Regions from separate parts of the Priestia sp. TRN 1309 genome, predicted to be linked through region 1. Evidence: riboswitches for the same ligand, from Rfam matches in the RefSeq annotation. Region 1 holds a riboswitch; each other region holds the start of a gene.
The links. Region 1 has a riboswitch for thiamine pyrophosphate ahead of tenA (thiaminase II). Riboswitches for the same ligand answer to the same signal wherever they lie in the genome.

Region 1 (3,177 bases):
AGAGGAAATTCGGTTTACGCTTAAGCATTTAGTAAAATGGATGAAGCCTAAAAAAGTAAAAACCGCTTTAACACACGTGGGCTCTAAAGGGAAAATTGTGCCTGAACCGTATGGAGTCGCGTTAATTATTGCTCCGTGGAATTATCCGTTTCAATTAGCGCTGTCTCCTTTAGTAGGAGCGATTGCCGCTGGAAACACGGCGATTATAAAGCCTTCTGAATTAACGCCTAGCGTATCTCGGGTTATACAAGAATTACTAGCTGAGGCTTTTGATCCCGCATTTGTGACGGTGATTGAAGGCGCTGTAGACACGACGAGCATGCTTTTAAAACAGCCCCTCGATTATATTTTCTTTACGGGAAGTGTAAATGTAGGGAAAATTATTATGCAAGAAGCAGGAAAGCAGCTTATTCCCGTCACGCTGGAGCTAGGAGGAAAAAGTCCGTGCATTGTACATGAAGATGCAAACCTAGATCTTGCAGCGAAGCGAATTATGTTTGGCAAAGGAATGAATGCAGGCCAAACGTGCGTTGCTCCCGATTATTTGCTCGTGCATAAAAAGGTAAAAGCGCAGCTAGTGGAGAAACTTCGCGAAGCGATTTATCAATTTTACGGTAGTAATCCGCTTGAAAGTGAGCGCTACGGCCGTATTGTCAGTGAGCGCCATTTTATTCGGCTAGTTGAGTTTTTAAAAGACGGAAACGCTATAGTTGGAGGCGGGTATAATAAAAGTACGCTCACAATAGAACCTACGGTGTTAAGTGAAGTAAGCTGGACATCAGACGTTATGCAAGAAGAAATTTTTGGGCCTATTCTTCCTATGATTGAATACGAAACGCTAGACGAAGTTATTCATAAAGTTCAAGAAAAAGCTAAGCCGTTAGCTCTTTACTTGTTTACGGAAAGTGCAAATGTACAAAATGTCATAACGGAGCGTCTTTCATTTGGAGGAGGCTGTATAAATGATACGCTTATGCATATCGCTACGCCATATTTACCCTTTGGCGGAGTTGGAGAAAGCGGTACGGGCCAATATCATGGAAAAGACAGCTTTCAGACATTTTCTCATTTTAAAAGCATGCTGTCTCAAACAACCAAGTTTGATTTGTCATTCCGCTATCCTTCAGAGAAACAAAACTTGAAAATGATTAAAAAATTATTGAAATAAAAAGCCTCCTGATAGGAGGCTTTTTCGTTATTTTGAAAGTGAAAGCTGAGAAAGCGGCCATTTTTCTTGTGTATACGCCATTTCCCAAAATAAATACTCCAGCTCACAGCTTTTGATAAAGTGATCTTTCATACGATTACGTTCTTCTTCAGTCGCTTGTTCGGCGAGTTCATCAAGCTTGTTACAAAACCATTGTGTTGTGCCATTCATTTCTTCATTATTATAAAACTGAATCCATTCATAAAAAGGATGAGAAGGAGATGGATTTACTTGTTCTGTAATGCGCTGGCCAATTTCAACGTACGTCCACGGACATGGAAGAAGCACGGCAATGATTTCCGCTAAGCTGCCTGTATGCGCAACGCTTGTCATATGGTTAATGTAGTGGCTGGCCGTTGGTGAAAGAGCCTCAGTGTGGAGGTCTTCATAGCGTACGCCTGCTACTTCACAAAAATTATTATGAGGGTGTACTTCACTATGTAATACCGTAGAAATGCCGGCATTAAAGGCTTCCATTTCGGTACGCGTGCGGCATTTTGTTAAAGCAGCGCCGTAAATGCGGACAAATGCTGTTAAGTATTCGTAGTCTTGAGAAACGTAGTGAATAAGCGCCTCTTTTGGCACGTCTCCTTCAGCAATTCCTTTAATAAAAGGGTGGTTAAAAATGGCTTCGTAAATATAGTTTGCTTCTTGTCTTAATTGAGATGAAAATGACATCAAAATCCTCCTTTAATATGAGGAAGTCACAAACAAGCACATAAAGGAAATAAAAAACACTCCGTTTATAAACGGAGTGGCAAATGACAGTACAAAACTGAACATTGCCACTTTCCTACGCTGGTATGAGCCAGATCAGGTTCAAAGGGATCAAGAAAACTTGTCTCAGCCGGTCGGCACCCCTAGTGGACTTCCTATTAGTCTATGTTTAACTTACCATATATTCTGAAAAATAGAAAGCGTTACGGAAAATTGTTCCCTAACGGTTTTTATCTCTTAAAGAGGTAGCTTCTTGAAGCTATTTTTAATCATTTTTGTTTAAAAATGCATATTTTTAGGGAAGAAGAGGTATTAATGAAGGGAAGAGCCGTTTTCGTCTCCGAAACATGCCCATATAAATAGAAGAAAGGAGAGAACAAAATGGCAAAATTTCGTTTGTATGCTGTATTAAATACAGTAGGCTTGGCTATTACACTTCTTGTGAATTATTTAGCAAATGCGATTCCAATAGGAGGCAAAACAACGGCAGAGGCTTCTGCGCAAGTTCCTACGTTGTTTACACCAGCCGGTTATGCCTTTGCTATCTGGGGCGTTATTTATTTGTTATTAACCATTTGGGTTATACGCCAATTTTTTGCAAGAGAAGATCAAAAGGAAATATATGCACGTATCGGCATTTGGTTTTTTCTAAACTGTTTGTTAAATAGTGCGTGGATCTTTATTTTCCAAAACGATTACTATAAGTTATCCCTTTTAGTTATGCTCTTTATTTTAGGCACATTAATGATTGTATATTCCATTATTCAGCATTCTCGGATGACGACATGGTTTATGCGTCTGCCGATTTCGCTTTATCTTGGATGGATTTCTGTTGCGACTATTGTTAATGTATTTGTCGTATTTCAAGCAAATGGAATACAGCACTTGCTTGGCCTAAATGAATTAGCATGGACGATTATTATGCTGCTGGTAGGGGCTGCGCTGGGCATTATGTTTACATTAAAAAACCGAGACGCTGTTTATCCGCTTGTTTTTATTTGGGCTTATATTGCCATTGCGGTGAAACAAAGTGGAAATCAGCCAATTGTCATTACTGTTATCATCTCGATTGTTTTATTAGCAATTGCTATTATTGTGGGACTGATTAAACGCTATAGACGTTTTTAAAAAGAAGCTCTAGCTTTTGTAAGCTAGAGCTTTTTATGATGCTCTTTTGATTGTAAAAAAGCAGCTGTAAAAGCAATTAAGCTAATTAAAATACCAAAAGGAACAACAATTGGTACGAATGATAA
Region 2 (3,177 bases), 390 kb from region 1:
AGGTATTTCTATAATCGGAATGTTTTTCAGCGGCAGTTTTTTAGACTTAATGTATACGGTTGATCCGCTAACTTCTGTATTTTGCATGCCAGCCCCAATGACAGTAGCGCGCGTTGTTTCAGCGGCTTGAGATACGTGTATGGATTGAAACTGATACGCTAGCAGAGGACCAATGTCTCCATGTACAGCCACTTCCCTCACTGTTTTCGGCTTTTGCTTCTCCATCATTGCTCCTACCCCTCCTGAAATCATAATTGTTTCTGGTTGGATAGAAGATCTTGTATGAGGAGAAACGAGCAGCGAAGAGGTTTGAATTAGTGCTCTTACATAATTCACGGTTTCTTCAGCTAGTAATTGACAGATAGACGAGAGTTTTTCAAATGTTGCTTTTTCACCTTCTCGCAGTATTAAAGAATTATTTTTTAAAAATTCAGTTAAATAAGGTGAAACGTAGGTAACAAAGCCGTCTGAATTCAGCCGAATTAATCTTCCACCTACATGCAGCGTAAACGTTTCGATCACTTTTCCGTTTTGACATAAAGCGATGTTAGCGGTGCCTCCTCCTACATCAATATTGGCAATTACTGCATTTGTTTCAGCGGAATGTTGGATTGCTCCTGATCCTTTTGCCGCCAATATTCCTTCCAAGTCAGCACCGGCTGTTGCAACAACAAAATCTCCAGCATGTTCGGCTAGATAGTGAACGATAGTTTCTGCATTTTGCTTTCTAGCAGTTTCTCCTGTGATGATCACAGCGCCCGCCTCCACTTGATCTAAGGAGATTTCTGCATTCTTGTACTCTTGTTCTAGTAGTACCGTTAATCGTTGAACATCGATTTCAACCTCGTTTAGCATAGGTGTGGTATAGATAGAACTTGCATACGTTACTTGACGATCAATAATTTGACAGCCTGGCAGCGTAAACTGATTTTGTTGATTTGCTATTAACAGCTTGCTTACAATCAGTTTTGTTGTACTTGTTCCAATATCTAAACCTATGCTCGTGATCCATTTCTGTAGCATGCTATCAATCCTTTATCTCGTTTGAATATGTTGACTATCATAAAACAGTTTTTTGAATATTTCACTAACTATGTTATCAAACCTGACACACTTTTGTGTAAAGAAAGGTGACAAATGACAAAAAAGACTAAATCTTGGTAGATTTAGTCTTTTTTCTTATGATGAATGTGATTTAGTTACAATCATTCTTGATGCCGATGGAATTAACAATGAAAGAATGACTAAGCAGGCTATTAGTGACCCTACCATTGAAATACCGTTCATTGAAAAAGAATACCACAGAGCGGACATACCTTTTGGTGCGTACGATCCCCAGAAAATAATACCAGCAATAAAGTGCCAGAAATAACGTGCGAAGCTTCCGATAATAAGGGATAAAACAATCAAAACAAAAGCTTTTGATCTGTTATTGGTAGCTAAATTTGTTTTAATAGATTGTGAAAAAATACCTCCAAAACCTATAAAAGCAAAAGCCACAATATATTCAATAAATGTTTGTAGCGCTGTTAAAATATAAGCCGTTCCTGTCGCTAACTGCAAAAGCCCCCATAATAGACCAGATAGAGCCCCGCCTTTTACTCCCCAGCGAAAGCACATAATAAAAATGGGCACCATGGAGAACGAAATACTTACAGCCGTTGCAATCTTAATGGAAGGCAAAAGGTCAAGTAGAAGTGCCAATGCTGCAAAAATAGCTATTTCAATTTTAGCCTGTAAAGGTAATGCTTTATTCACGTTTCTCACTCCTGTTTTTGAATCATTCATATCAAACGGTTTACACAGGAGTAAGCAAATATATGCTACTATTCCCACATTCCTACGCTAGCGTTAACTAACAGGTTCTAAGGGTCTGAACATTTCGTTCACTCTCAGCACGGCGGCTCCCCCTGTGGTACGTTTGGATATTTATGTAGTATAAAGACAATGTTTATTATATCATATGTAACAAAATAGATTCGAGAGATTTCAAAGATGTTTCTATTTTCTGAATCTATTTTTTATAATGACAATCGTTTTAGTATTTGTTATACTTCTTTTATGTCAATTGAATATAAAAAACCCTCATCCTAATCGATGAGGTAGAGGTCGCAGTTTTTAATAGTAAAGTAACGGAAATGCAGAGAACATTGAGGATGTTGCTTGAAAGGAAAAATTGCCGAAGTTTAGATCACTTCTCGGTTGATTTAAGCTGGGGCTGTCTCCGAACAGGAACAGAACTGTCACATCATGCGAGTGATGTGAAGAGCTATCTTCACGGAAGGTTGACGCGGTTTTCAGATTTAAAAGCGCGCACATATACTGCGGGCTTTTTTTATGTTATCCCGTCTCTTTCCGTACATTCGAAAGGAGTATTTATCTATGCAAGAGCAGCAAGAATTAAAACGTGGGTTGAAATCTCGCCACTTAACGATGATTTCATTAGGAGGAGCCATCGGAACCGGCTTATTCCTAGCAAGTGGTGGAGCAATTCACACAGCAGGACCTGGGGGAGCGCTTTTAGCTTACGCTATTATTGGCGTAATGGTTTACTTTTTGATGACCAGTCTAGCAGAGCTCGCAGCTTATATGCCTGAAGCTGGTTCATTTAGTACGTATGCGTCTCGTTTTGTAGATCCATCCTTTGGTTTCGCTCTCGGCTGGAACTACTGGTATAACTGGGCTATTACGATTGCAGCTGAATTATCCGCTGGAGCCCTTATTATGAAATTTTGGTTCCCGAACTCTTCTTCTATTTTATGGAGTGCACTGTTTTTATTAATTATGTTTGGGCTTAACTACCTTTCTGTAAAAGGATTTGGTGAATCTGAATTTTGGTTTTCGTTAATTAAAGTAGTAACGGTTATTATCTTTTTAGTTATTGGTATTATGATGATTTTTGGTATCTTTAACAATGAAGCACCGGGTTTTAAAAACTTCACGCTTGGTGATGGACCGATTCACGGTGGATTCTTCACTGTACTAGGTATCTTTATGGCAGCTGGTTTTTCATTCCAAGGAACAGAGTTGCTTGGAGTCGCAGCTGGAGAAAGTGAAGATCCGGAAAAAACGGTTCCTCGCGCAGTTAAACAAGTCTTCTGGCGCATCTTGTTATTTTATATTTTAGCTATTTTTGTTATTGGAATGCTTATTCCATACACAGCGAATTCATTAGCA
Region 3 (3,177 bases), on a different contig from region 1:
TTTTTCTTGCTTTTTAAGTCTTTATCAGAAGTTTAAATGGCTATAAAATACGCTTATTTATTTTATAAAAATACAAAATATAGAATAGCCGCTAAGACAATTCGATAAATGGCAAACGGAACTAATTTAATGCGGTTGATTAATTTTAAGAAAAAGCGAATCGATATAAGCGCAAAAATAAAGGCGCTGATAAAACCAGCAATAAAAAACGGTAGTGCATCTGATGTGAAATACTGCCAGTTTTTAACCAATGAAAGTCCACTTGCTCCTGCCATAATTGGCACTGCCATAATAAATGTAAAATCTGCGGCTGCCTTATGGCTCATTCCAAGAAGAACCCCTCCTGAAATCGTTGAGCCTGAACGAGAAAAACCTGGCCAAAGAGCAATACATTGAAACAGTCCTATACCTAGTGCTTGTCCATAAGACATTTGGTCCACCGTCTCTACACGCGGACGTTTAGGTCCAAACAAATCTGCTAGAATCATTAATACAGCTCCGACCACTAAGCCAATTAGCACCGTATTTAAAGAAAACAAATGTTCATCAATGTAATCATCAAACAAAAGTCCTAACACTCCTGCGGGTAACAAACCAACAATTACTTGCATTAAATTTAAGCGATTTGTCGGTCCAATTGCAGCAGCTGGTTTTTTTCCCAATCCTAATAAATTAATAAAACGATCTTTAAAAATAACAACTACTGCTAAGATCGACCCTAGCTGAATAACAATCTTAAATGTATTAGCTACTGGAGATGAAAATAATTCTTTTGAATTTAACCACAGGTCATCCACAATAATCATATGCCCAGTTGACGAAACGGGAGCAAACTCTGTTAAACCTTCTACAATCCCTAAAATGATTGCTACAATAATTTCCCACATAAAGCTATGTACCTTGCCTTTCTTTCAAATTAATAAGCTTATCGCTTCGTTTTACATGCTCAACTATTTTCCTATTTTGACACTTGCTTTTTTATCATAATTGTTAAAACTATGAAATACAATGTGTATTTGCAAAAAGATAAGAATCTTTAATAATTTGTAATAAAAAGCTTACATGCTACAACCAAAAAACACGATATCAGCTTTTATTTATTTTAAAAAGCAGTCACTATGTTCAGTATAAATTCTGGTCCCTTAGCTAAAAATGAATCATCTAGACTATTTTTCTTTAGTGTAAAAAAATGACTAAATTATTATGTTTTTTCCATCCCCCTTTACTGTCATCTATCATTTTATTCCAATAGGGCTGACTTATACGACATATCCCCTAAGTAATTTGAAACTTTTTTCTCTCTTTTCTCGTATATAGTAGTATCTTTTTTAGGAGGCTTTTTACTATGAATGGAAATGTACGTACAATGAAATGGGTCACTGCTGGGTATGAAGCCTTGCTGGGAATTCCTTTAATTGGCGCGGGGATTGTTATGGGCTTTAGCTATACTCCTCTTTTTATTGGATTTATTCTTCATGCTATCACACTCATTTTAGCTAATAGACGAGGGTTATCTGCTTATGGAAACATACTAGGACTTGTTACCTCACTGGTTGCTTGGATTCCATTTTTGGGATTTATCATGCATATTATTACAGCTATTGTGATTGCAATCGATGCTGCTAGACAACGCTAATTGTCTAGCTTTTTTTATTTAAGGGTTGATTTTTTACCGAATGATGGTAAACTTAAGCCGTAAATTGAATAATTTGAATGTTATTTCTACTAGGGGTGTCTGATAGCTCAGACTGAGAGAAGAGTGCAATAAAACTCTTTAACCCTTTGAACCTGATTTGGGTTATACCAGCGGAGGGAAGTAGTCTTGAAAAGAATAGTATAGTTTTATTCTTTTTTTGCCTATTCCATCGGGTTCTGTCTATCACAGAACCCGATTTTTTTTATGGTTCGGTATAGCTACACTTTATGCGAAACCGGAGGAATATGTAATGTCAAAACAAAATGTATCAGTTTCTATGAAAAAGCCTTTTCCAAACAGTCACAAAGTATATGTCCAAGGATCCAGACAAGACCTTAAAGTACCTATGCGTGAAATTCATCAGTCTCCTACTACAGGGTCTTTTGGTGAAGAAGAAAATAGTCCCGTACGTGTATACGACACGAGCGGTGTTTATACAGATCCCTCTTATGAAATTAATTTACAAAAAGGATTACCGGCTCTGCGCGAAAAGTGGATTGCAGAACGAAACGATGTAGAAACATATCAAGGCCGTACGGTTCAGCCACAGGATAACGGTTATTATGACGGTGATCCAAGAGATCAGTACGAGCGCTTTATCACTAAACGTTTACCTTTGCGCGCGAAAAAAAATCAAAATGTAACGCAAATGCACTATGCGAAAAAAGGAATCATCACGCCCGAAATGGAATTTATCGCTATTCGTGAACAGATGAATCCTGAAGTTGTGCGTGAAGAAGTAGCAAGAGGACGTGCAATTATCCCTAATAATATCAATCACCCTGAGAGCGAACCGATGATTATCGGCCGCAAATTCCATGTGAAAATTAATGCTAATATCGGAAATTCAGCTATTCGTTCAGCTATTGAAGATGAAGTAGAAAAAATGACATGGGCAACGCGTTGGGGAGCCGATACAATTATGGATCTATCAACTGGAAAGGATATTCACACAACACGCGAATGGATTATCCGCAACTCGCCTGTTCCTGTAGGGACCGTTCCTATTTACCAAGCGCTTGAAAAAGTAAAAGGCGTAGCAGAAGATCTAACGTGGGAAGCATACCGCGATACATTAATTGAACAAGCAGAACAAGGTGTTGATTACTTTACTATTCACGCAGGTGTTCTTTTACGTTATATTCCTCTGACAGCGAAACGTACGACAGGTATTGTTTCACGCGGAGGATCCATCTTGGCGCAGTGGTGTTTAGCTCATCATGAAGAGAACTTTTTATATACTCGCTTTGAAGAAATCTGTGAAATCTGTAAAGCATACGATATTGCTATTTCGCTTGGCGATGGGCTACGTCCTGGTTCCATTGCAGATGCTAATGATGAGGCACAGTTCGGTGAATTAGAAACGCTTGGTGAATTAACTAAAATTGCTTGGAAACACGATGTTCAAGTTATGATTGAAGGTCCTGGACATGTTCCAATGCATCTCATCAAAGAAAACGTAGATAAACAAATGGAAATAT
Region 4 (3,177 bases), on a different contig from region 1:
CTAAATTTCCCGGACCGTAAATAGCGGCGGGAATTCCCGCATCAGCTAGCCATCCCCCGTCTGTTACGCTAGTTGACACATCAATTGGAGGTTTTTTCCCTTCCATTTGTTCATGAGTATTTGCAAGCAGCTGCACTCCTGCATGATTTTCATCAATTTCTAATGACGGAAAGATTTCTCCTCTGTCTTCAATCATTGATGTGCCTCCCCATTCAAAGGTTGGCAGATTATCTTTTAACCATGGATCTGCTTTTGCAATAGCTATAATATATTCTTCCACTTCTTTTGATACTTGGTCGTACGATTCATTAGGATAATAGTGAACGGTGATCCACAGCCTGCATTCATCTGCAATAAAAGCAGCATGTCTTCCGCCTTCGATTACTGCTGGATTAATCGTATTTGTCCCTGGCAAAAATCCTGGATAGCTCTTTGTAACAGCCCAGTGACGCTCCAATTCTTGTAGCCCTCCGATCACTTTTGCCATCTTTTCAATAGCGCTTGCGGCTAACAGCCCTCCTCCAGCATGAATCATACTTCGGCGTGTACCGTCATGATAGGTTTTACTGCTTTTTATCGTAATCCATCCCGTGATCACTCCGCCTTGACCTTGAATATGTAAATCACTTGTATCGACTACAAGCGCAAAATCAGCTGTATACCCTTTCTGACAGCATTGCAGCGTACCTGCCTCTCCTACTTCTTCTCCTACAACGGATTCAAAAATCAAGTCTCCTGGCAGCTCGATTCCTGCTTCTGTTAAAAGCTGAACTGCAAATAATGCTCCCGCCAAACCGCCTTTCATATCAGCAACTCCGCGTCCAATTATCATATTGTCTTTCACAACAGCTTCAAACGGATTGGTTTCCCAATTTTCATTTTCTTGTACCTCAGCAACATCCATATGGCCGTTAATAATCAAGCTTTGATAGTCAGCCGATTTTTGTCCTTTTAACGTTCCCACTACGATAGGGTCGTTAGAATATAAGTCCCACATATCAATGGAAAAACCGCAGTTTTTAAGAAAATCCGCTACGTACAGCTGCGCTTCATGAGAATTTCGTGCAGGAGGCGCTGGCGTTTTATACGAAACAAGCGTTGTTAATAACTGGATTAACTCTCCTTTGCGCTCCTCTACCTGTTTGACAAGCAAATCAATTGTTTCTTTCATGTATGACACCTTCCTTTACGCATAAAAAAACACTTCTTTCGCAGGAAAGAAGTGTTTTTGTTTATGTACACAAAATTATTATAACGAGTTCGTAAGGAAATCCCATACAAAACATCCATTACAATACCTCTTTCCTACGCTAGTATTACCTAGTTCAGGTTATAAGGGTTAAGACTTATCGTCTCTCTCAGCTTCGAAAGCACCCCTAGTGGTGTTGTATCTCTATGAAATTAATCTATTATCATATGTTTACCTGTAATAGTTTTATCATAGTAAAGCGTTTTATTCAATAGAAAGGTTCATGATATGGTAATGAAAATAGTTTCCTTTTTAGTAGTAAAAGAAAAAGCACACACCTTTTTCATGCAGTGTGTGCTCTTTGTTTTTGTGACATTACTAGTTAGCTATTGGCTTCTTTAAAAATACACCGTTTTTTCCTTCAGACAGTAATAAGCTCAAGCTTTTGCCCCGGTCTCACTAATGAAAGCAGCTCATGATCTTCTTCTATTACATACCCAATCACATTCACATTAGCATTTGCAGACAAATTCCTTTTAGCTATTTGAACCTCTCCTCTGTAACGTCCGTAGCCATCATTGTCCATTGTAATTGCTCCGATTCTGCGTTCTACTGTATGAAATGGCAGCACTGGTTTTACAGATCGTGTATCAACCAAACGCAGAACGTCTCTTGATACATCCGGACGCACGCTGTACGTTCCCTGTATATGAGGTGAACGAATGCGTAGCGGAATAATGCGGTTTTCTTGATATTGAACTAAACGTTTTAATAAATTTGAACTGGCGTATGGATCTCCAATATAAACCTCCGTTACTCCGCATCCGTATAAATCTACTGCAGAGGTAAAAGGACATTTATTACGGTCTTTTTCTCTAGTAGGAAGTCCTTGATAAATAGGTCCTCTCTTTTCGCCTTCTCCAGGAATATAAGCACAAACTGGAATACGAAGTTCATTAAATAAATCTGTTTGCTGTTGAAAAAACGTTTCTTCAAGCCCTGTTTCAGGCCGCGGATAAAAATTATGCCAAGCAAGCAGCTGATGATGATGAAGGCCTGCAGATAATAGCGCTTCTATTTCTAGTTTTGACACTGTACTTGCATTAAGGGCAATATAAAACTCATCCGCAAGTAAAATCGTTTCTTCTACGCTAAAGCCATCGTCTAGTCTAATACCTGATACGCCAAGTGAAGATAGAGTCATAAGGCTTTCGATACCTAAATGAACCGGTGTATGCTTAGATACATCTGCATACACGCTTATTCCACAATCTCTAGCCACATGAAGCAATTCTTTTGCCCGTTCAGCCAAATCTCCTTTTTCCTCTGGAATGTGAAGTGAAGTGAATGCGCGTGTAACGCCGCATTCACTCGCTTCTACTAATCTTTGTTTGGCATCTCTATCGTTCAAATAAAATGAAATGCCAATCATTCAAACTCCCTCGCCATTTCATCGTTAAATCCAAAGAAATAGGTACAAATAAAGCCTGCTGCGTAAGCAATAACTAATCCAAGTAAATAAAGAAGAATTTGATGCGCATGAACTAAAAACGTAAGCGGCAAACCCGATACTCCCACTGCTACAGTTGCAATATGGAAGTGCGCCTGAAACGCTCCGCCGATTCCAGCTCCAAGACAAGCGGTTAAAAATGGACGCCCTAAAGGAAGTGTGACTCCAAAAATAAGCGGCTCTCCGATTCCCAGCAGCCCTGAAGGAAGTGCGCCTCCAATTGCTCGCTTTAAGCGTTTTTTCTTTGTTTTGATATAAATAGCAAAAGCTGCACCAACCTGACCGGCTCCGCCCATTGCTAGTATAGGAAGAAGCGGATCATCTCCAATCGAATTAATAAGCTCTAAATGGACCGGAGTAAGACCTTGATGCAGTCCTGTAATAACGAGCGGCAAAAACGTTGCCCCTAAAACAAAGCCTGCTACAACTCCTCCAACCTCTAAAACTCCTAAAAGACCTTTTGTGATTCCATCTGAAA

Region 2: it holds a riboswitch for thiamine pyrophosphate, as region 1 does, so the genes downstream of both, thiT (energy-coupled thiamine transporter ThiT) here and tenA (thiaminase II) in region 1, are expected to answer to the same signal.
Region 3: it holds a riboswitch for thiamine pyrophosphate, as region 1 does, so the genes downstream of both, thiC (phosphomethylpyrimidine synthase ThiC) here and tenA (thiaminase II) in region 1, are expected to answer to the same signal.
Region 4: it holds a riboswitch for thiamine pyrophosphate, as region 1 does, so the genes downstream of both, ACRPLQ_RS14940 (acetylornithine deacetylase) here and tenA (thiaminase II) in region 1, are expected to answer to the same signal.

The regions. Positions count from the first base shown of each region.
Region 1 covers NZ_JBOZGM010000002.1:935,123-938,299, reverse strand. The annotation lists gene ACRPLQ_RS12090 (aldehyde dehydrogenase) at 1-1,168, shown strand, start outside; gene tenA (thiaminase II) at 1,196-1,885, opposite strand; TPP riboswitch at 1,981-2,079, opposite strand; gene ACRPLQ_RS12080 (TspO/MBR family protein) at 2,306-3,052, shown strand.
Region 2 covers NZ_JBOZGM010000002.1:541,574-544,750, reverse strand. The annotation lists gene ACRPLQ_RS10090 (ethanolamine ammonia-lyase reactivating factor EutA) at 1-1,023, opposite strand, end outside; gene thiT (energy-coupled thiamine transporter ThiT) at 1,180-1,788, opposite strand; TPP riboswitch at 1,821-1,921, opposite strand; lysine riboswitch at 2,096-2,280, shown strand; gene ACRPLQ_RS10080 (amino acid permease) at 2,383-3,177, shown strand, end outside.
Region 3 covers NZ_JBOZGM010000011.1:20,905-24,081, forward strand. The annotation lists gene ACRPLQ_RS25310 (undecaprenyl-diphosphate phosphatase) at 63-887, opposite strand; gene ACRPLQ_RS25315 (hypothetical protein) at 1,346-1,636, shown strand; TPP riboswitch at 1,718-1,832, shown strand; gene thiC (phosphomethylpyrimidine synthase ThiC) at 1,947-3,177, shown strand, end outside.
Region 4 covers NZ_JBOZGM010000003.1:544,736-547,912, forward strand. The annotation lists gene ACRPLQ_RS14940 (acetylornithine deacetylase) at 1-1,171, opposite strand, end outside; TPP riboswitch at 1,286-1,388, opposite strand; gene ACRPLQ_RS14945 (MupG family TIM beta-alpha barrel fold protein) at 1,611-2,621, opposite strand; gene ACRPLQ_RS14950 (PTS transporter subunit EIIC) at 2,618-3,177, opposite strand, start outside.